DNA from 2 places in the Polaromonas sp. P1_F2 genome. Region 1 is predicted to be linked to the other one. Evidence: riboswitches for the same ligand, from Rfam matches in the RefSeq annotation. Region 1 holds a riboswitch; the other holds the start of a gene.
What was found. A riboswitch is a leader RNA that binds a small molecule or an ion and turns the genes downstream of it on or off. The one in region 1 is predicted to bind glycine.

Region 1 (9,827 bases):
AAGACGTTGCTTTTGCTTTTGACGCTGCGTTTGGCCAGGGTCATGGCTTCGGCGGCGGCGGTGGCCTCGTCGAGCATGGAGGCGTTGGCGATCGGCATGCCGGTCAGGTCGCAGACCATGGTCTGGAAGTTGATCAGCGCCTCCATGCGGCCCTGCGAAATTTCGGCCTGGTAAGGCGTGTAGGCCGTGTACCAGGCGGGGTTCTCGAGAATGTTGCGCAGGATCACGCCCGGCGTGCAGGTGCCGTAGTAGCCCTGGCCGATGAAGTTCTTGAACACCTTGTTCTTGCCCGCGATGGCTTTCAGCTGCTTGAGCGCGGCGGCTTCCGTGACCGGGGCCGGGATGGCCATGGGCGTGCTGCGCGCGATGGAGCGCGGAACGATGCCTTCGACCAGTTCGCGGCGCGAGGCCGAGCCCACGATGCTGAGCATGTGGACTTCGTCGGTCTCGTCAATGCCGATGTGGCGCGCGATGAATTCGGAAGGGTTTTCAAGGTCGCCCAGGGGCTTGGCGGTTTGCATCAACATGTCGGGTCCCGTGTCAGGCTTGGCAGCCAGGAGTCAGAAAACAGAAAAAAGGATCGGAAGAAAATCAGGCCGAGAAAGCGGTGTAGCGGGTCTCGTCCATCAGCGCGCTGAGCTGCGAAGGGTCGGACAGCTTGATCTTGAAGAACCAGCCGGCGCCCATGGGGTCGCTGTTGGCCAGCGATGGGTCGTCCTTCAGGGCTTCATTGATGGCGGTCACTTCGCCGCTCACGGGCATGTAGACGTCGGCGGCGGCTTTCACCGACTCGACGACGCCGGCGGTTTCCTTTTGCGCGAAGGTCGTGCCCACGGCGGGGAGGTCCACAAACACCACGTCGCCCAGCGCGTCCTGCGCATGCACGGTGATGCCGACAGTGGCGATGTCGCCTTCAATCTTGAGCCATTCGTGGTCTTCGGTGTATTTGACGGTCATGAGAATCTCCAGGGGTTAAGGGGTGGGGATGGCAGGGGTCAGCCGCGGAAGTAACGGTTGGGGACAAAAGGCATGGCCGCGACTTCCATGGGCACGGGCTTGCCGCGCACGATGGCGTTGACGCGTGTGCCCAGGGTGGCGAATTCGGGCTTCACATAGCCCATGGCGACCGGCTGGTTGATCGTGGGGCCCAGCAGGCCGCTGGTGACTTCGCCGATAGGCGTGCCGTCAATGGATTGCAGCTCGGTGTGGTCGCGAACGGGCACGCGCTCCAGCGCCACCAGGCCCACGCGCTTGCGGGCCAGCGTAGCGGGGTCGGCCAGTTGCGCCAGGATTTTGTCCGCGCCCGGGAAGCCACCGGCGCGCGCGCCGCCTGTGCGCCGCACTTTTTGCATGGCCCAGTTCAGGTTGGCTTCGACCGGCGTGGTCGTCGTGTCGATGTCGTTGCCGTAGAGGCACAGGCCTGCTTCCAGGCGCAGCGAGTTGCGCGCGCCCAGGCCTATGGGTTTGACCTCGGGCTGGGCCAGCAGTGCGCGCGCCAGCGTCTCGGCCTGCGAGGCAGGCACGGAGATTTCAAAACCGTCTTCGCCGGTGTAGCCGCTGCGTGTGAGGAAGCAGTCGCAGCCGGCGACGCTGAAGCGCCCGCCGGTCATGAACACGAGTTTTTCGACACCGGGCGCCAGGCGCTGCAGCGCATTGACGGCCTGCGGGCCCTGCAGTGCCAGCAGCGCCATCTCGGGCATGGGAATGACTTCGCAGCGCGAGCCGATTTTTGCCTGGATGTGCGCGATGTCGCCCACCTTGCAGGCGCCGTTGACGATGACGAATAGGTCGCCGCCGTTCGCGTAATCGCGGTTGAAAAACATCAGGTCGTCGATGATGCCGCCCGCGTCATTGAGCAGCAGGCCGTAGCGCTGCTTGCCGGCCGGCAGGTCGATCACGTCGACCGGAATCAGCGATTCGAGCGCCGCCGCGGCATCGGCGCCCACCAGGCGCAACTGGCCCATGTGGGACACGTCGAAGAGGCCGGCGGCCTGGCGTGTGTGGAGGTGCTCGGCCATCAGGCCCGCCGGGTATTGCACCGGCATGGAATAGCCCGCGAAGGGCACCATGCGCGCGCCAAGCTCCACATGCAGCTCGTGCAGCGGTGTTTTCAGCAGGGTTTCAGGGGCGGCGGAAGAGGTGGACGAATCGGACAAGGCATTCTCCGGGGGCAAACAGGTTCTAAATCCATGGGTGCCCCTGCTGTCCACTTTACCTGAGAGATTCACCCGGCGATGCGGGCTTGCTCCTTCGGTGGGCCGCTTTGAAAACGGCCTCTCTCCAGTAGGGAACGCCTTGCCGCGTGGTGCGCCGCAGGGCGGTTGCCAGTCCTTTTGCCTGAGCGTTCAGTGCACCAAAAAGGGTTGCCCCGGGGTGCACGTGCGCCTTCGGCGGTTTTCGCTGGGAAAACTCTCTCCTGACCCCGGCAAGTGTAACGGATGCTGCCGTCGGCCCGGTCAAGCCGCCTGGTGCTGCGGCAGCAGCATGGCGATGCGCTCGCTGATGGAATCGGCACGCTCGTGGCCCGCGATTTTTTCGATTTCTTCGATCATTTCGCGCGAGGCGGCCAGCATGCTGTCGCGGTCCTTGGCGTTGCGCAGCGCTTCGCGGAAGCGCTCGGCCATCACCGGGTCGCGCCGGGCGAACATGCGCTCGCAGATGTCGAACAGGAACATCCGGGTGGTGGCGAGCGAGCGTTTGCCTTCAAACTGGTCGGCCGAAACCTGGATGGCCTGCGTGGTTTCGGGGCTCGGGAAGTTCTGCAACTGGGCCGGCGTGGGTTTGGGTACAGGCGCCGGTGCAGGCGCTGCGGCGGGCGGGGAGGTTTTTCCCGGGTGCGCTTCCAGAAAGCCTTCGCGCAACAGGCGCAGGGCGATGGCCTCGCCGTCGCCGTCAAACAGCGGGCGAAAGTCCTGCGCCGATTTGCTGCCGTCGGCCATCAGCAGCAGGGTGCGCTCGCGCTGGCCTAGCGTTCTCACGCCGGGCTTGAGCTCGGCGCGGGCACGGTCGGTTTTGTGGAGCTGCATGGATTTCATCCTGAAATGAAAACCTGAGCATTACCTCTACAGATGACAACACCGTGAAACCCTGCCTGAAAAAAAGCTATTTGGCGTAGACCAGGTCGCGCAGGCCCAGCGAGAGTTGCGGTACGTAAGTGATCACCATCAGGCAAACCAATATGACCGCTACAAAAGGCAGCAGGTGGGTGACGATGCGGTCCAGCGATATCCTGGCGACGGTGCAGGCCGCGAACAGGTTCACGCCGAAAGGCGGCGTGATCATGCCGAGCGCGAGGTTGACCACCATCACCAGGCCGAAGTGCACCGGGTCTATGCCGAAGTGCACCGCCACCGGCGCCAGGATGGGCGCCAGCACGATGATGGCGGCGCTGGTCTCGATGAACATGCCGATGATGAACAGCGCGGCGTTGACACCCAGCAGGAAGAGGGCGGGCGACTTCAGCACCTCCTGCAGCCAGTGGCCTATGGCGTCCGGCACGCCGGCCCGGGTGATCAGGAAGGCGAACAGCCCGGCGTTGGCGATGATGAACATGATTACCGCGCTGGAGATCACCGACTTGCGCAGGATGACATACAGGTCCGCCAGCTTGATCTCGCGGTAGATCACAATGCCGACGACCAGGGCATAGAACACGGCCACCGCTGAAGCCTCGGTCGGCGTGAAAATCCCGCCGTAAATACCGCCCAGGATGATCACCGGCATCAGCAGCGCCCAGCCGGCCTGCCAGGTCGCCTTGCCGAAGCTCAGGCGTCCGTCGCCATCCTGTTTGCCCCAACCCTTCCAGCGGCAGTACAGGTGCACGAACAGCATCAGCGCGAAGCCTATCAGCAGCCCGGGGCCGAAGCCGGCGATGAAAAGTTCACCGATGGAGACCTCGGCGCTCACGCCGTAGAGGATCATGGGGATGGATGGCGGAATGATCACGCCCAGCTCCGCGCTGGTGGCCTGCAGGGCCGCGGCGTAGGCCGTGGGGTAGCCGTGCTTGATGAGCGCCGGTATCAGGATGGCGCCTATGGCGAAGGTGGTGGCCACGGACGAGCCGGAGACGGCCGCGAAAATCATGCAGGTCAGCACGCAAGTCATGGGCAGGCCGCCCTGCACGCCGCCCACGATGCTTTTGGCGAACTCGACCAGCCGGCGCGAGATGCCGCCGGTTTCCATCAGGTTGCCGGCCAGGATGAAGAAGGGGATGGCGGCCAGCGGGAATTTGTTGATCGAGGAGAACATCTCCTTGACGGAGATCAGCATGTTGGCATTGGACGCCTGGATGCCGAAGATGGAGGCCAGGCCGATGGACACGGCCACCGAGACGGTGAGCGCAAAGCACAGCACCATCGTTGAAATCATTACTCCCGTCATTGAGCCGTCTCCAGTTCGTTGCGTTGCGGATCCAGCAGGTTGCCGATGATGCCGATCACGCAGAACATGCCGCCCACGGGCATGGCCACATAGCCCCAGAACATCGAGACCGACTCCAGGCCGGCCATGGACTGCACGCGGCCGCGCAGCGAATAGTCCCAGCCCCACCAGACGATCACGGCGACCAGCGCCAGGGCGGCCAGGCAGACAAACCAGTCCAGCACACGCCGGATGCGCGGCGGGCTCCAGCGGTAGAGCACGTCCACGCTGACCATGGCGCCCTGCCGGAAGGCCATGGGGATGCCCATGAACACCATCCAGATCAGGCTCAGGCGGATCAGGATTTCGCTCCACTCGGCGGGCTGTTCCAGCACGAAGCGGGTGACGATCTGGAACATGCCGAGCGCCGAAGCGATGACCAGCATCAGGCAGGCCACCAGCATGGAGAAGCCGGTGGTCCAGCGTTCAAATGTGAGGAAGGCTTGTTTCATGGGGCGCGATGGAGAAGGGGGAAGAGGGAAGAGCCGGTACATGGAAAGCGCCCGCCGGTGTGATGCCTGCGGGCGCGTTCGGTGAAAAAAGGCGCACAGGCCGGGCAGGAGGCCGGCGGCCCGCGTGCCTTGCACTTACTTGTAGTTCCGGATGGCGTCGATGTTCGCCTTGCCGAACTGCTTCTCGAAATCGGCATTGACGGGCGCCAGCATGGCCACGAATTTGGACTTGTCGACGTTCTCGATCACGGTCATGCCCTTGGCGCGCAGCTCGGCCACGCCGTTGGCATCGTCCTGGTCGACGCGCGCGCGGTTGGCCTTGGTGGCCTCCTTGGCCGCATCGACGAAGGCGGTCTTGTCGGCGGCGCTGAGCTTGTCGAAGGACGCCTTGTTCATCACAAAAATGCAGGGCGAATAAACGTGGCCGGTCAGCGACAGGTGTTTTTGCACCTGGTCGAACTTGGCGGACATGATCACGGACAGCGGGTTCTCCTGGCCGTCGACCGTGCCTTGCTGCAGCGCGGTGAACACCTCAGGGAAGGCCATCGGCGTGGTGATGATGCCCAGGCCCTTGTAGGCCGCGATGTGCACGGGGTTTTCCATGGTGCGCATCTTCAGGCCCTTGAGGTCTTCGGGCAGCTTCACGTCGCGTTTGCTGTTGGTCATGTGGCGAAAGCCGTTTTCGGCCCAGGCCAGCGCCTTGAAGCCCTTGGCGTCGAACTTGATCAGCAGATCCTGGCCGATGGGGCCGTCGAGCACCGCCCGTGCATGCGCCTTGTCGCGAAACAGGAAGGGTACGTCGAGGATTTTGGTCTCGGGCACGAAGTTGGGCACCGGGCCGGTGGACGAGAAAGCCAGCTCCTGGGTTCCCAGCTGCACGGCTTCAATCGATTCGCGTTCGCCGCCCAGTGCGCCGTTGTAAAAGGTCTGGACCTTGTAGCGGCCAGCCGTGCGTTTTTCGACTTCCCTGGCAAAGGTGTCGATGGCAACGCCCTGGTGTGAATTCTGCGCCGTGGAAATGCTGATCCGCATGGTGGTCTGTGCGTTCGCCGCCCCTATGAATCCCAGGCCCAAAGCCATGCCGATCAGCAGTTTTGAAATTTTCATGGTGTCTCCAAAATAATCGTTGTTCAGAAAATCCGCGACTACGGCATGCGGCCGTATGCACACCTATTATTGCGTCGCTGCTGAGGGCGTGGTGCGCGGGTTTTCGCTTAAATAGGCCGCAATAATGCTGTCGAAATCCGGGTCGGGCAGAAGCCCCAGGCCCCGGGCCCGGGCCGCGTCTATGACCGCCGGCCAGTTGGCCACGATGTTGGCGATGGCCGGGTCCGGCGTCCAGTCGATCAGGCCGGCGGCCTCTTTGCCCGCTACGCGCTCCAATGCCGCGGCCATCTCTCCGACGGTGGTTTTTAAAGCGGGCAGGTTGATCGCCGTACGCGCACCCCATTCGGCATCACCGGCCTCCGCCGCGCGTACCAGCCCTTCAATCGTTCGCGCCGGGGAGGCCAAGGCCACGGCCGTTTCGCGCGGCACCGGGCATGCGGCGCGCTGGCCCGCCAGCGGCTCGCGGATCATGCCGCTCAAAAAGCTCGAGGCCGCGCCGTTGGGCTTGCCGGGGCGCACGCTGACCGTCATCAACCGCACGTTGCGCCCGCGTATGAAACCCTTGCGCGCGTAGTCGGCCACCAGTTGTTCGCCGATGAACTTCTGGATGCCGTAGCTGTTTTGCGGCGTGGGCAGCGTCCTGTCGTCGATCACCGGCGGCAGGGGCTGCACGGGCGAATTTCCGAACACCGCGAGCGAACTCGCGAACACCACGGTGGGCGAGCTTCCCAGCCTGCGGCAGGCCTGCAGCAGCGCGCGCGTGGCGTCGACGTTGCTGCGCATGCCGAGGTCGAAGTCGGCTTCGCATTCGCCGCTGACGGCGGCGGCCAGATGGAACACGAGTGCGTCGTCAGCGCGTACGACCTGTGATGTTGTATCGCTGGCTTCGAGAAGTTGGTTAAGGTCGCCGACCACCGCGCGAATCCTTGGGTCCGCTGCCAGCGATGTGGGCGGTGCCACTCGATCGACCAGTGTGATGGTCTGGATGGTTTGCGGCGCGCCACCCGCAAGGGAAAATTTTCCCTGTTCAAGCAGTTGGCGGGCCAGTCTGGCACCCAGAAATCCGGCGCCGCCGGTGATGACGATGTTCATGTGTGTTTTGTCTCTGTCTCTGTTGTTTGTTGTTCGCCGCAGCCCGCTGCCTCGGTGTGTTCCGCAGTTTAGTGCGAACAGCGCTTTGGCGTACCGTTAGCGCGACCTGAGCTTGAGCAACCGATCACGCGCGGCCGCCAGGTGCTCGCGCAAGGTATACCAGCGTTCGGAGAATTCATCAGGCAGGTCCAGCGCCACCACCTGGCGCTCGATGTTGTCCAGCCGCTCCAGCAACTGCCGCAGCGCCATCGGATTGTCGGCGGCGACTTCGTCCATGTCGTTTTCCAGAAACTTCAGGTCGCCGTAGAAATGGTTCAGCGCCGAGCTGATGCGCCAGTCGAACAGCTTGGGAATCCACGCCAGCATCAGCAGGGCGATGGCCAGGATGGGTCCGATGGCATAGAACACCAGTTCCGCGTACTGCGCCGTGCGGTAGGGCAGCAGGGTTTCCATCCAGGGGCGCGCGCCCAGGCTGTAGGCGCGAGCCGTGGGCGACAGCGGAAAATCGCTGCCGCGAAAGCTCGGGAACTGGCCGTGGCGCTGCAGGAAGTTCGGTATCTCGTGGATCTCGACGGCGGCGTCGAGCAGGGCGCGCTGCAGGGCCGGGTGCACGTCGGGCCGCACCAGCAGGTGGGTTTGCAGGCTCATCAGCGTGAGGTCTTTGGGCGGGATGTCGCCGCGCAGCTCGATCGCGCCTTGCGGCAGCAGCAGCGGCTGCAGGCGCGGGTTCTGGGCGGCCAGCGCGCCGGCGTGTTCGGCGCCCAGCAGCAGGATGCCGCTGCTGCGTGTCAGCAGCTGCACGGCCTGCGAGTCGTCACCGGCCGCCTGGAACACCAGGTCGACCTTGCCGTCCATTAGCGCATTGGCGGCGGCTACGCCGGTGGCATTGTCGAACTGGACGTCCGCGGGCCGCACGCCGGCGTGCGCCAGCATGAGCTTGGCCGCGATGGAGGACGAGGACGAAGCCGGCCCCGCCGCGATGTGCAGGCCCCTGGCCTGCGCCAGCGACGAGGGCCCGCCTGTGGTGGAAAAAATCCACACCGGCTCCTGGCCGACGACGGCCAGCGCCTGCACGGGGGTGTCGGCGTTCGCGTAGATGCCGTGGGCAAAGCCTATGCTGGTGGTCTCACTCGTCCGCGTCAGCCGGTCCAGCGAGCCTTTCTGCGTGTCCGAATACACGACCTCGGCACGCACGCCTGTGCGCTCGAGCTGCTCGGCGTAGCGCTGCGCCAGCATCGAATAACCGTCTTGCGGCGAGCCTGCACTTATCACCACTTCGGCGGGCGGCAGCACCTTCCATTGGGTGGCTGACCACCACAAGGCCAGCGCCGCGCACAGCAGCACGGGTACGTAGAACAGCCACCAGCGCCGGCGGTAAAGCAGCAGCAGCTTCATCGCTTACCGCCCCCTCATCCGGTAAAGCCGCTGGCGCACGAACTCGATGTGCTGGTGCAGCGTGTAGCAGCGCGCCATCAGGTCGCGCGGCGTGGCGAAAGCCATCATGGCCTTGTCGATGCCGTTCAGGCGGATCAGGAAGCGCGTCAGGTCCAGTCCCGAGAGCGATTCCTGGCCCAGGTCGTTCTCAATAAATTTCAGTTCGCCATACCAGCGGTTGACCCGGCTTTCCAGAACCCAGCGCAGATAGGCCGGGACCAGCCGCATCAGCCACAGGGCCAGCAATGCCAGCGGCAGCACGATCAGCAGGATGCGTTCGGCGACCTGCGCCCACCAGAAGGGCAGCAGGCGCTCCAGCCAGGGCAGGCCGTGCGTCAGGGTCTCGCGCGCCTGCGGCGCGGTGGGAAAGTCGATGCGCCGCAGCGAAGGGAAATCGCCGGTGCGGTGAAACAGCCCGCCGCCGGCGTGCACATCCATGGCCACCGCGATGGCCAGGCGCTTGAGGGCGGGGTGCAGGCCCTCGCGCGCCACCAGGCTGGCCGAAGTGGTCAGCAGCGTGATGTCGCGCGGGGGAAGCCGCGCGTCCAGCGTGCCCTGCGCCAGCAGGCGCGGCTCAAGGTAGGGGTTGCGCTCGGTGATGGCGGCGGACTTGCGGATGTTCGCCAGGTGGATGCCCGGCAGGCTCAGCATGTTTTGCACAACAAAGGACTCTGGCGCCGCGACCAGGAAGACCACGTCGATCGCTCCCTGCCGCAGCGCCTGCACGGCCGGGCTGCTGGTCAGCGGCGAAAGTGTCAGGTCCTTGGCCTCTACCCTGGCCTGCTCCAGCAGCCTGAGCGCCACCTTGCGGGTGCCGCTGCCTTCGGGGCCTATGGCCACGCGCAGGCCTTGCAACTGGTTGAGCGAATCGATCTCGCGGCCGCGCGTGAAAATCCACACCGGCTCCACGTCCACATTGACCAGGGTCTCGACGCGGCTGCGGTCGCGCCTTTCCAGCGAGGTGCCCAGGTAGCCGAAGCCGCCTTGCATCAGAGCCAGGTCGGTGGGATTGCCGGCGCGGCGAAGGCGTTCAAGGTTTTGCTGCGAACCGGCCGAGGTCTGGATCTCCAGCGTGATGCCGTGGTCCGCGAATTTTTCGGCGTAGCGCTGGGCGTGAAGGTAATAGACGCCGTCCGCGGCGGCGGTGCTGATGCTCAGCCGGTCGGGCGGCATGGGGTAGGCGAACATCCACAAACCGGTGGCCGTGGCGGCGGCTGTGAGGACGATCGGGAACCGGATCCACAGCCATTTGCGTTGGTATAACTTCGCCATGCGCACAGGGAAGAGTCCTGTAAAAGGTTGTACCTTTATAACGCAAAGCTG
Region 2 (9,827 bases), on a different contig from region 1:
CACGATGGTCTTGAGGTCGGCGCCCGCCTGATCAGGCCTTCACCATCCCCGGCAATGCCATCACCCGCCCCGGCGCCGGCATGCCGGTAAAAGCAAAGTCCACCTCAGGCACGCGCCCGCTCACGATGTCGGCAATCGCCGCGCCCGAGCCGCAGGCATGCGTCCAGCCCAGCGTGCCGTGGCCCGTGTTGAGGAACAGATTGGAGGTTTTGCTTTTGCCGATGTAAGGCACGTTGCTCGGCGTCGCCGGCCGCAGGCCGGTCCAGAACTGCGCGCCTTCGCCGTCCGTCATCTCCGGGAAGAGCTGCTTCACGCGACGCACGATGGCCTGGCAGCGCACCAGGTTCAGTTCGGTGTTGTAGCCGTTGAGCTCCGCCGTGCCCGCGATGCGCAGGCGATTGCCGAAGCGCGAGAACACCAGCTTGTACTCGTCGTCCGTCAGGCTCACCTGGTAAGACGCAGCTTCGTTGATCACCGGCAGCGTCACCGAATAGCCCTTGGCCGGGTAGATGCGCAGGTTCTGCCCCAGGCGTTTCGCCCACGGCGCGCTGAAAGCGCCCAGGCACATCACATAGGCATCGGCCTTCAGCATCTCGACGCGCCCGCCCGCCTCGCCGAGGCCCCCGGCGACCAGCACGCCCTCCAGCTGCCCGCCGCCGGCCAGCACGTCCAGGATGTTGGTGTTGTAGAGAAACTTCACGCCGGCCTGCTCGCAGCGCGCGGCCAGCGCGGCGGTGAAAGCCTGCGCGTCGCCCGACTCGTCGCTGGGCGTCATGCTGCCACCCACAATGCTGCTGCGGCATTGCGCCAGCGCGGGCTCAATCGCCACACACTCGTCGGCGGTTTTCATGTCGAGTTCGCAGCCGTGCTCGCGCATGATGCGCGCCGGCTCCTGCGCCGCGTCGTACTCGGCCTGGCTCGTATAGAAATGCAGGATGCCTTGGGTCCGCGCGTCGTATTGCAGGCCCAGTTCGGCGCGCAGTTTCTGCAGCGCGCCGCGGCTGTACATGCCCAGGTTGACGATCTGCCGGATGTTCTGCGCGGTGCGCGCCGGCGTGCAGTTGCGCAAAAACTCCAGGCCCCACAGCCATTGGTTCACATCGGCCCGCAGCCGGAACAGCAGCGGCGCGTCTTCCCGCGCCAGCCACTGCAGCACCTTGAGCGGCGCACCCGGGTTGGCCCAGGGCTCCGCGTGGCTTACGGAAATCTGCCCGCCGTTGGCAAAGCTGGTTTCCATCGCGGCCGCGCCGCGCCGCTCGATCACCGTGACCTCATGCCCGCGCTGCGCCAGATACCAGGCCGTCGTGACCCCCGTGACACCCGCACCCAAAACCATGACTTTCATGGCGATTCCTTTTTCAAGCAGAAATTACAGTTGCGCAAGTGCAATGCCTTGAGGGGTGCTTGAGTCCAAAAAGAATCATGGCAACCGCCAGGCCATCACAGGCTTGCGGCCGCTTCCACTGTCCTTGGTACCTGAGAGATTCAGCCGCTACTTTCGCAACGGCCTTGCTCCTTCGGTGCGCCGCACCTTGCATGCGGCGTCTCTCCAGACGGCTGTGTGTTTCCGGGCAGTACGGGACCTGAGCGATTATGGAAGTTTGCGCCTTCGGTGGCCGCCCCTGGGGGCAGCGCTCTCCTGCTTGAACGGTCTGAATTTACCACCGAAGCCGCATTTGCCAAACGCAAATCCGGCATCCAGTACAGGTCCAGCGGGTTGATTCAGCAGCTTAATAGTAGGCAATAGGGTGGTGGGCGTTCAGCCTTCACACACCGAGCGCACAAACGCGGCCTTGCCTTCGGTATAGGCCTCGCGGTCACCCGGGTGCCGGGCCGCCAGCTCCGCCTTGAGCGCCGCATAACGCGCCGCCAGCGCGGCATCCGCCCTCAGCGCATCGCGAAAACGCAGGCGCTGCGCCCACACCGGGCCGCCATGCACCACCAGATGCAGGTGGTGCGTGCGATGCCCGCCGGCCCAGCGCATCAACCACTGGCGGTCGGCCAGCGTGGCATTAAATTCGGCCGAGGCCGTGTAGCCCTCGGCGCACAGCGGCCCCACCAGCGCCCTGGCCGCCGCCATCGAAGCCACGCCGGCCAGGATGTCGATCACCGGCTTGGCGACCAGCTCCGGCACGGCCGTGCTGCCTATGTGCTCAATGGCGATCAAATCATCGGGAAACAGCGACAGCAGCCGCTCGCGCTCGGCCTCGAACAGGCCGGGCCAGCGCGGGTCGTAGGCCCGCAGTGCCACCTCCTCGTGAATGGCGGCCTGCAGCGACCCGGCGTCCGTCATGGCGTTATCAGGCCCTAACGCAGCGCCACCACCGCCCGGCGCGCCAGCACCAGGCGCTCGTCCAGGTAGGCTCCGTAAAAATCCGGGATCGCCGCGCCCACCAGCGGCTCGGCCAGCTTCTGTCCTTGCGGGCCCAGGAACAGCACCGTGGGCGTGAAAGTCGCCTTCCAGGCCCGGGTCTGCGCAGCCGCGGTCGTGGCCTTGCCGTCAAAACCCGTCAACGGCGTGCGGCTGTCGCTGAAATTGAGCTGCCAGGCCTCCAGCCCGGTTTCCTGGCGCGCGGGCAGCAGGTAATTGCGCCGCACCAGTTCGCAATAAGGGCAGCCGGGCAGGGTGACCAGCAGCACCAGCGGCTCGCCGCGCGCGGCGGCCAGCCCGGCCGCCTCCGGCAGCGAGGCCGGCACCGGCAGCGCGCTGTCCTTGGCCTGGGCCTGCAGCGGCCAGGCCAGGCTGCCCGCCAATGCGGCCGTGAAACCGCGTCGGCCCACCGCCTTCATTCGGCGCACTCCAGCAGGATGTGCGCCAGCGCCGCCGGCTCGGTCACCATCGGGTCGTGGCCGGTGGCGAGGTCTACTACCCGTGAATTCGGCAGCCAGGCGCCACCCCAGAAGGCAGGGTCGCGCACGCGTAGCCGGCTGGGCGTGATGGTCGCCAGCGCCGGCTCGGTGCAGCTCACAAAGGTGCGCGGCACGGCCGCCACGCGCTTTACGTCAAAATCCAGCGGCGCCTGGTAGGTGTTGCCCGGGTGCGGCGTCTGCCGGCGCTGCACCCAGTCGTGGTCGGCGCCCTGCAGGCCGAACACCTCCGGGTCGGGCGGCGCAAAGCTGAAACAGGCCGTGGCCTGCGCGCTCGCCATGCGCTTTTGCTGCGTGGCCGCGTCGTGCGTGCTGCTCCAGCTTTCGCCCGGCTGCGGCACCACGGCATCGACATACACCAGGTGCTTGAGGCGCCCGCCCATGCGGTCGGCCACGGCCGTGCCTATCATGCCGGCGTAGGAATGTACGGCCAGCGTCACCTCGTGCAGTTCCTCGGCCTCGATCAGGTTGATCACGTCGTTGATGTGGGTGTCGAGGTTGACGGCCGGCGACAGCAAATGGGCCCGCTCGCCCAGGCCCGTCAGCGTCACCGCAAAAGCCTTGTGGTGGTCCAGCTGCAGCACCTGCGCCACACGCCGCCAGCACCAGCCGCCATGCCAGGCACCGTGCACCAGAACAAAATTGTGTTTCATCGCGCCACCTCTTTGAATCAGGTCTTTGTATGGGCTTGCCGCGTCAAATCGCCTTGCCGCCCTTGAGTTCAGACAGCTTCGCGTCGGAATAGTTCAGCAACTCGCGCAGCACCTCATCGGTGTGCTGGCCCAGCAGCGGCGGCGGCAGGTCGGTGCGCACCGGCGTCGCACTCAGGCGCATCGGGCTGGAGACCAGCTTCAAGTCGTCCTTCACCGGGTGATGCCACTCGGTCACCATGCCGCGCGCTGCTATCTGCGGGTCGGCAAACACCTCGGCCAGGCTGTTGATCGCGCCGCAAGGCACTTTCGCCGCCTCCAGCGCCGCCAGCCAGTCGGCCTTGCCGCGCGTCTTCATCACCGCTTCCAGGATCGGCACCAGCTGGCCGCGGTTCAGCACGCGGTCGCGGTTCTTCGCGAACAGCGGGTTGGTCGCCAGCTCGGGGATGTTCGCCACCGCGCAGAACTTCGCATACTGCGAGTCATTGCCCACGGCCAATATCAAATGGTCCTTGCTGCCGTCACCGGCCGGTGCGACTTCAAACACCTGGTAGGGCACGATGTTCTGGTGCGCATTGCCGGCCCGGCCCGGCGCCTTGCCGCTGACCAGGTAGTTGGCGCCCAGGTTGGCCAGCATCGCCACCTGGGTGTCCAGCAGCGCCATGTCCACCTGCTGGCCCTCGCCGGTTTTTTCGGCATGGCGCAGCGCAGCCAAAATCGCCACCGTCGCATACATGCCCGTCATCAAATCCGCCACCGCCACGCCGACCTTCTGCGGCCCGCCGCCCAGGTCGTCGCGTTCGCCCGTCACACTCATCAGCCCGCCCATGCCCTGGATCGCGTAGTCATAGCCTGCGCGGTCCGCATAAGGCCCGTTCTGGCCAAAGCCGGTGACCGAGCAGTACACCAGGCGCGGGTTGATGGCTTTGAGCGAGGCATAGTCCAGCCCATAACGCGCCATGTCGCCGACCTTGAAGTTCTCCACAAACACATCGCAGTGCGCCGCCAGCTCCCGCACCAGCGCCTGGCCCGCCGGCTGGGCAATGTCGCAGGTCACCGAGCGCTTGTTGCGATTCGTGCCCAGGTAATAAGCCGCCTCGGTGTCCGCGCCCTGCGCGTCTTTCAAAAATGGCGGGCCCCAGGTCCGCGTGTCGTCGCCGCTGCCCGGCCGCTCGATCTTGATCACGTCGGCCCCCAGGTCGGCCAAAGTCTGGGTGCACCAGGGGCCCGCAAGCACGCGGGAGAGGTCGAGGATGCGGATGCCGTCTAAGGAGTTCATGGGGACATTTTGCCTCTAGCGCTGGGTAAGCTTCCTCTGATTGAAGGAGGCGATGCCCGGGACCATAGCCTAATATCCCAGGCTTGGCTTCACAACAACCATCCCTATGCCTGAACAAAACCCCTATGCCCCACCCCAGGCGCAAGTCGCCGATATCGACCAGCTGGTGACTGGCGAGAATGCGCCCGCACTCTGGAACCCCAATGCCGCCGCCAGCTGGAGCCTGCTCTTTACCCCGATTTTTGGGGCCTACCTTCACATGCGCAACTGGGAGGCGCTCGGGCAGCCGGAAAAAGCCGCAAGATCGAAGAACTGGATGATTGGAAGCATTGTCTGTGCCTTGCTTCTTGTCATCATTCCATTCTTCTTGCCGGAATCGAAAGGCGTGGACGCACTTGGACGAGCGTTCGGCTTTGCGCTGCTGATCACCTGGTATTACGCCATCGGCAAGTCGCAGCAGGCATTTGTCCTGGGGAAATTCGGGAAGGCCTATCCGCGACGTGGCTGGTCCAAGCCTTTGCTGGCGGCGGTCGGGGCCGTGATAGCCATGTTTGTGGTCGTTTTTGTTGCGGCGCTTGTCATGGCTATGGTCGATCGTCAATCTTGACGACCGGCGGGTTTTGGCCGGCGAGGCGGGTACAAGCAGCATCGTGAAGAATCTCTTTGTCATCGCCGCATTGGTTTCGATACCCATCCACGCTTTTTCGGCCGGTATTCCAGAGTGTTTTGTTGGACGATGGAAGTCCGACGAAGCGTTGACGCTGGAAGACATGCGAAAGCATCCCGAGGTCACCGAGAAGGCCAGGGCAATCTTCGAGAACAAGTTCTTTGGGAGCTTGGTTCTGGTCTTTGGGCCTCGCTATGGCGGTTGGTACCTTGAAGGAGAGCAGACACGCGCGGATATCTCCTTCGAGAAGTTCGACGTCGTGGAGCGCGGAACGGACTGGGTCACTTTGCGGAGCTATATATGGGAAGTCGAGCAGCATCAGCAATGGTTCTGCGAAAGCGGCCGGATCTACACGCACGTAAGCAGGTGGGAGTTTCGCGAATATTTTTCTCCGTTGCCGTGACCGGAAACTCTCTTCCAGAGTCAGTCACATACAAGGAAATCATCTTGACTACGACATTGCTTAGGCTCGCTGTTTCAGGCGTCATGCTTTTCGCGCCAATGCTGGCATCGCAGGTCAACGCCCAGGAACCCGGCATCGCGAAATCCGCACCCGCACCCGCACCCGCATCAAATGCCCTTGATACCCCAGGACCCGGTTGTGTCGGAAAAGAAAAACTTACCAACAAACTGACTCCCGTCGACCTTTACAGGGGCATTTCCAGTTGTATTGAGCAGGAGAAATTTGAACCGGGTGTCTTCATGTACGCCATGGCCGGTGCGTATGGGCGATTCGACACACTCAGGGTCGCTGACGAGTCAGCACATCAAGCCGCCAAAATTTTGCCCATGCTTGCCTTCGAGTCGGGGAGCAAGGACAAGGTCGCGGCCTTCAAGGCCCAAGTGGGTCAGATTCTCGGCAACGACGCAAAGCGCGCGGGCTATTGCTCGGAAGTTGAACGTATCGGCCCCCCGGCTTACTTTCCTTCCTACATGGTGCAGCACGGCCTTGGGGCTGTGACGGGAGCAAAGAACGGCGAGGCAGCGCTGGTCCCTTCTTTCAATCCCGAAATCGCCTGGAAAAAGGCCGTCGTGGGGTACCTGCAATGCCCGCCGTTGAAGTAGCGGGCGGTTTGCCTCTCCGTGGGCAGTCTCGCTTTCTGCGCACATGAGCTGTGCAAAGCTATCCCTCAGGTTCTTGCGGTCTAAATTACATTGGATTCCCCGCCGATGATCTACAAATTTCACTTCCGATGGTTGGTCTTGTACCTTGCTATTGTTACCGTGGCCGTTGGCACGCTCGGAATGTGGTATTTCGCGTCTTACTCGACTTCTCATCTCCAATTAGCGCCGGGCGCGAAGATCACATTCACCGCGTTTCGCTTGACCCCTCAGAGCGCAACAATGTCGATGTACTTTCACAGGGTGTTCGGTGAGCTCAGGAACGAGCTCGGAAAGTTTCCCTCGCACTCCACGGAGAAGGGCAACTGGTCCTTCCCGGAGCCGGGAGAGTCTGTCAGGCTCTTGATTGAAGGTGGTGGTGTTCGAACTGTGTACGAAGCTTTGCCGGCGCAACCTGCTGATATGCATCATTGGCGCCGACAGATCGTGCCTTTTGTCGATGACGGTGATCCGAAAAAAGTCCCGTGGCCGCCCGATGAAAAGTCCATGCCAATACTCGGATGGGGCTTCACAACATTTTCTGTGACGGTCCTGGAAGTTGGCGCGCCAATTGCAAACGAGCGTGTGTCGGTCTCCCTGCATTCCGCAATTGCCAATCGTCACGAAGGGTCGCTGTACGACGTTCTCCTGGTGTTTCGGTTCTGGCACATTTTTGCGTTGATCCTGGGCGGATGGGCGCTACTTCTTCAGTCCATCGATAACAAAGCCAGACGTGCAGCCCGTGAAACCTGACAGGTCAATCGGTACGGGCCCACAACAGCGTCTCCAAGTTAAACCGCAGTCCTTCTCCCTCTGGGAGAGGGTTGGGATGAGGGCTGTTGGTCGGTGTCGCACCACCGCCTGAATCCATCCGAGCAAGAAGGTGAGCGAGTAGCTTGCGGGGTTGAAAGAAAGCACTGCACTCCTTCGATTGGAGGATGGGCCGAACTCGAGGGAGGCCTAGAATTTGCCTGTGACAATCGCAGGTTAGGTCGCACATGGAGTTAAGCCTTGAGCGCCTGGCAAGAAAAACTATTCATTTGGAGGAGACATAAAGATGTGGGAATCTCTTGGCTTTCGCGAAAGTCCATACAACACCAACCCTTTGCTACCTCGGGCAGAAGATATTGACCTCCTGGTGGGTCGTGACAGCGAGGCTACGGAGCTCTGCACTCAACTGGGAACATCGTCTGGTGGCGTCTTGGTGCTCTCAGGTACCCCAGGTGTCGGAAAAACTAGCTTCTTCAACGTGCAGCAATATCGCTTGGAGAATGATTTAGCGCCCTTTGGCCCTAAGCTGCTTGCCGCGAGAACTCTTTGTCCCGTACAGCCGACAGATGATTTAAAGAGACTTGCACTTCGTGCAGTTGATTCGCTATACCGTTCAATTCATGCGTGGTGTGCGCTGAATTCCCAGCCCGTTCCCCAACAGGTAAAGGAAATTGGTGAATGGCTGGCAGGTACAGGCACGTCCGCTTTCAGTCTTGGCGTCTCCATTCTTGGGTGTGGTGGATCCATGGGGCGGACCGCACAGCTTCCCAAGGCTTCTGATGCATCTTTTGAAGCGATAGCTGACGCCCTTGCGGCGATGTCCTCTGAGGTTGTCACAACGCTCGGATTTAAATCTGCAGTCATCGCTCTGGATAATCTTGAGAATCTGTCCGATGAGCAACTCGGATCAATGTTGATTTCATTTCGCGACACTCTCTTCTCCATTGCTAATGTTTGGTGGGTGCTTATCGGGCAGAGTGGTTTGGGTAGCTTGATTCAGTCGTTAGACCCACGAGTTTTTGAGCGTACTACCGGCTCTGGAATTGAAATTCGTCCAATAGAAATTGGGGAGCTTCATGAGGCTATCGCCATTCGAGTTTCTAGATTTCATAACTCAAAAGGAGGTAAATCTCCTCTTACAGAAGAAACACACAAGCGTCTGTATGAAGCCTCGTTCGGGGAGATGCGCTTTGTTCTCAAATACAGCAACAGCATATGCGCCAAATTCGTTGAAGTTGTCAGAGATCAAGTTCTCAATAGCCCCGCTATTAAAGTTGCTCAAAATACGTCGGGGTTCAAAAAGACATTTGAGTCGGCCATAAATGCCTCGATCGGCCGGATGCTAATCAACCAGCAGCTAGCACACCCTCAAGCGGCGAGTTTTTTACGCAAAATTGTTGAAAGCGAACTGAAGGGGCTTTACCTGAATGCGAAGGAAATGGCAGTCCTAGAGGCAATTGGTAAGGCGGGACAAGCCCGGGCCAGCGATTTTAAGAATTTCCCCGTTCGATCCATGCAGGACTTTTCTAGCAATTACTTAACAAAACTACATAGGCAGAATCTCCTCACGCGTAAGCAAGAGGGGCGAACCGTAACCTATCGGTTACGTGGCATCGCGCAGCTCTCACATACATTCGGCCTTCTCGCTTCGTCATCGAAGTAGAACCGACTTTGTGAAAGTCTGAACCTAACATCACCTGTGTAGAGATTCTCACTCGTTTTGGGAATAGAGTGGTGTGCGGCACAGCCCCAACATTGCCATGATGAAGAAGACCATTCCCGCTTCAAGCCCAGATGTCTATGTAACCGCATTGTCCGACTGGCGGCGTGCTACGGTCGAGCGGTTGCGGGCCGCAGTCTTGGGTAGCGGTGCACTGGACGAAATCATCAAGTGGGGCCATTTGGTTTATTTGTCGAACGGGCCGACCCTGCTCATTCGCGCCGAAGAAAGCCGCGTGCTGTTCGGCTTTTGGCGAGGGCAGCGCCTTCGCGAGATAGACCCGCTGTTAAAACCCGGTGGCAAGTACGAGATGGCGATGAGAGAGTTCCACGAGGGCGATGAGGTTAATGCCGCACTATCGCGCCGCCTCGTCAAGGAAGCGATACGCCTCAACAAGACGCTTGGCGATCCCACCAAATTCTAGTGATCCTCCGATTGGAGGATGGGCTTAATTCGCTGCCAGCCTAGAATTTGTCGGTAGCTAGTAGCACACCGCTTTCGGACGCTCCTGAATTCAAACGCTAAACCTCAATGGAGACCACACCTTGGCTACGAAAAAGAAGAAAGACGAAGGAGCTCAGTTTGTTCGATACTTCGGGCCGCTCCTGGATGCACTGCGTGGTCTTGGCGGTTCGGCAAAGCCTGACGAAGCAGTTGATCGTGTATCAACTGACCTGAAAATCTCGGATGATGTGCTCAACGAAACACTGCCGTCTGGCGGTTCCAGATTTCGAAACCAGGTTGCGTGGGCTCGGTTCTACTTGGTTCGAG

Region 2: it holds a riboswitch for glycine, as region 1 does, so the genes downstream of both, AC1D0O_RS22965 (D-amino acid dehydrogenase) here and gcvT (glycine cleavage system aminomethyltransferase GcvT) in region 1, are expected to answer to the same signal.

Annotation. Positions count from the first base shown of each region.
Region 1 is NZ_JBFUBN010000009.1:15,513-25,339, forward strand. It holds gene gcvP (aminomethyl-transferring glycine dehydrogenase) at 1-527, opposite strand, end outside; gene gcvH (glycine cleavage system protein GcvH) at 592-957, opposite strand; gene gcvT (glycine cleavage system aminomethyltransferase GcvT) at 996-2,156, opposite strand; glycine riboswitch at 2,193-2,294, opposite strand; glycine riboswitch at 2,316-2,429, opposite strand; gene AC1D0O_RS17490 (hypothetical protein) at 2,457-3,026, opposite strand; gene AC1D0O_RS17495 (TRAP transporter large permease) at 3,103-4,380, opposite strand; gene AC1D0O_RS17500 (TRAP transporter small permease) at 4,377-4,871, opposite strand; gene AC1D0O_RS17505 (TRAP transporter substrate-binding protein) at 5,007-5,978, opposite strand; gene denD (D-erythronate dehydrogenase) at 6,045-7,070, opposite strand; gene AC1D0O_RS17515 (TAXI family TRAP transporter solute-binding subunit) at 7,167-8,465, opposite strand; gene AC1D0O_RS17520 (TAXI family TRAP transporter solute-binding subunit) at 8,469-9,776, opposite strand.
Region 2 is NZ_JBFUBN010000015.1:86,883-96,709, reverse strand. It holds gene AC1D0O_RS22965 (D-amino acid dehydrogenase) at 32-1,345, opposite strand; glycine riboswitch at 1,455-1,563, opposite strand; gene AC1D0O_RS22960 (GrpB family protein) at 1,760-2,293, opposite strand; gene AC1D0O_RS22955 (thioredoxin domain-containing protein) at 2,308-2,790, opposite strand; gene AC1D0O_RS22950 (alpha/beta fold hydrolase) at 2,787-3,521, opposite strand; gene AC1D0O_RS22945 (CaiB/BaiF CoA transferase family protein) at 3,565-4,797, opposite strand; gene AC1D0O_RS22940 (hypothetical protein) at 4,904-5,404, shown strand; gene AC1D0O_RS22935 (hypothetical protein) at 5,448-5,867, shown strand; gene AC1D0O_RS22930 (hypothetical protein) at 5,912-6,529, shown strand; gene AC1D0O_RS22925 (hypothetical protein) at 6,635-7,318, shown strand; gene AC1D0O_RS22920 (hypothetical protein) at 7,623-8,999, shown strand; gene AC1D0O_RS22915 (DUF1801 domain-containing protein) at 9,097-9,480, shown strand; gene AC1D0O_RS22910 (restriction endonuclease) at 9,602-9,827, shown strand, end outside.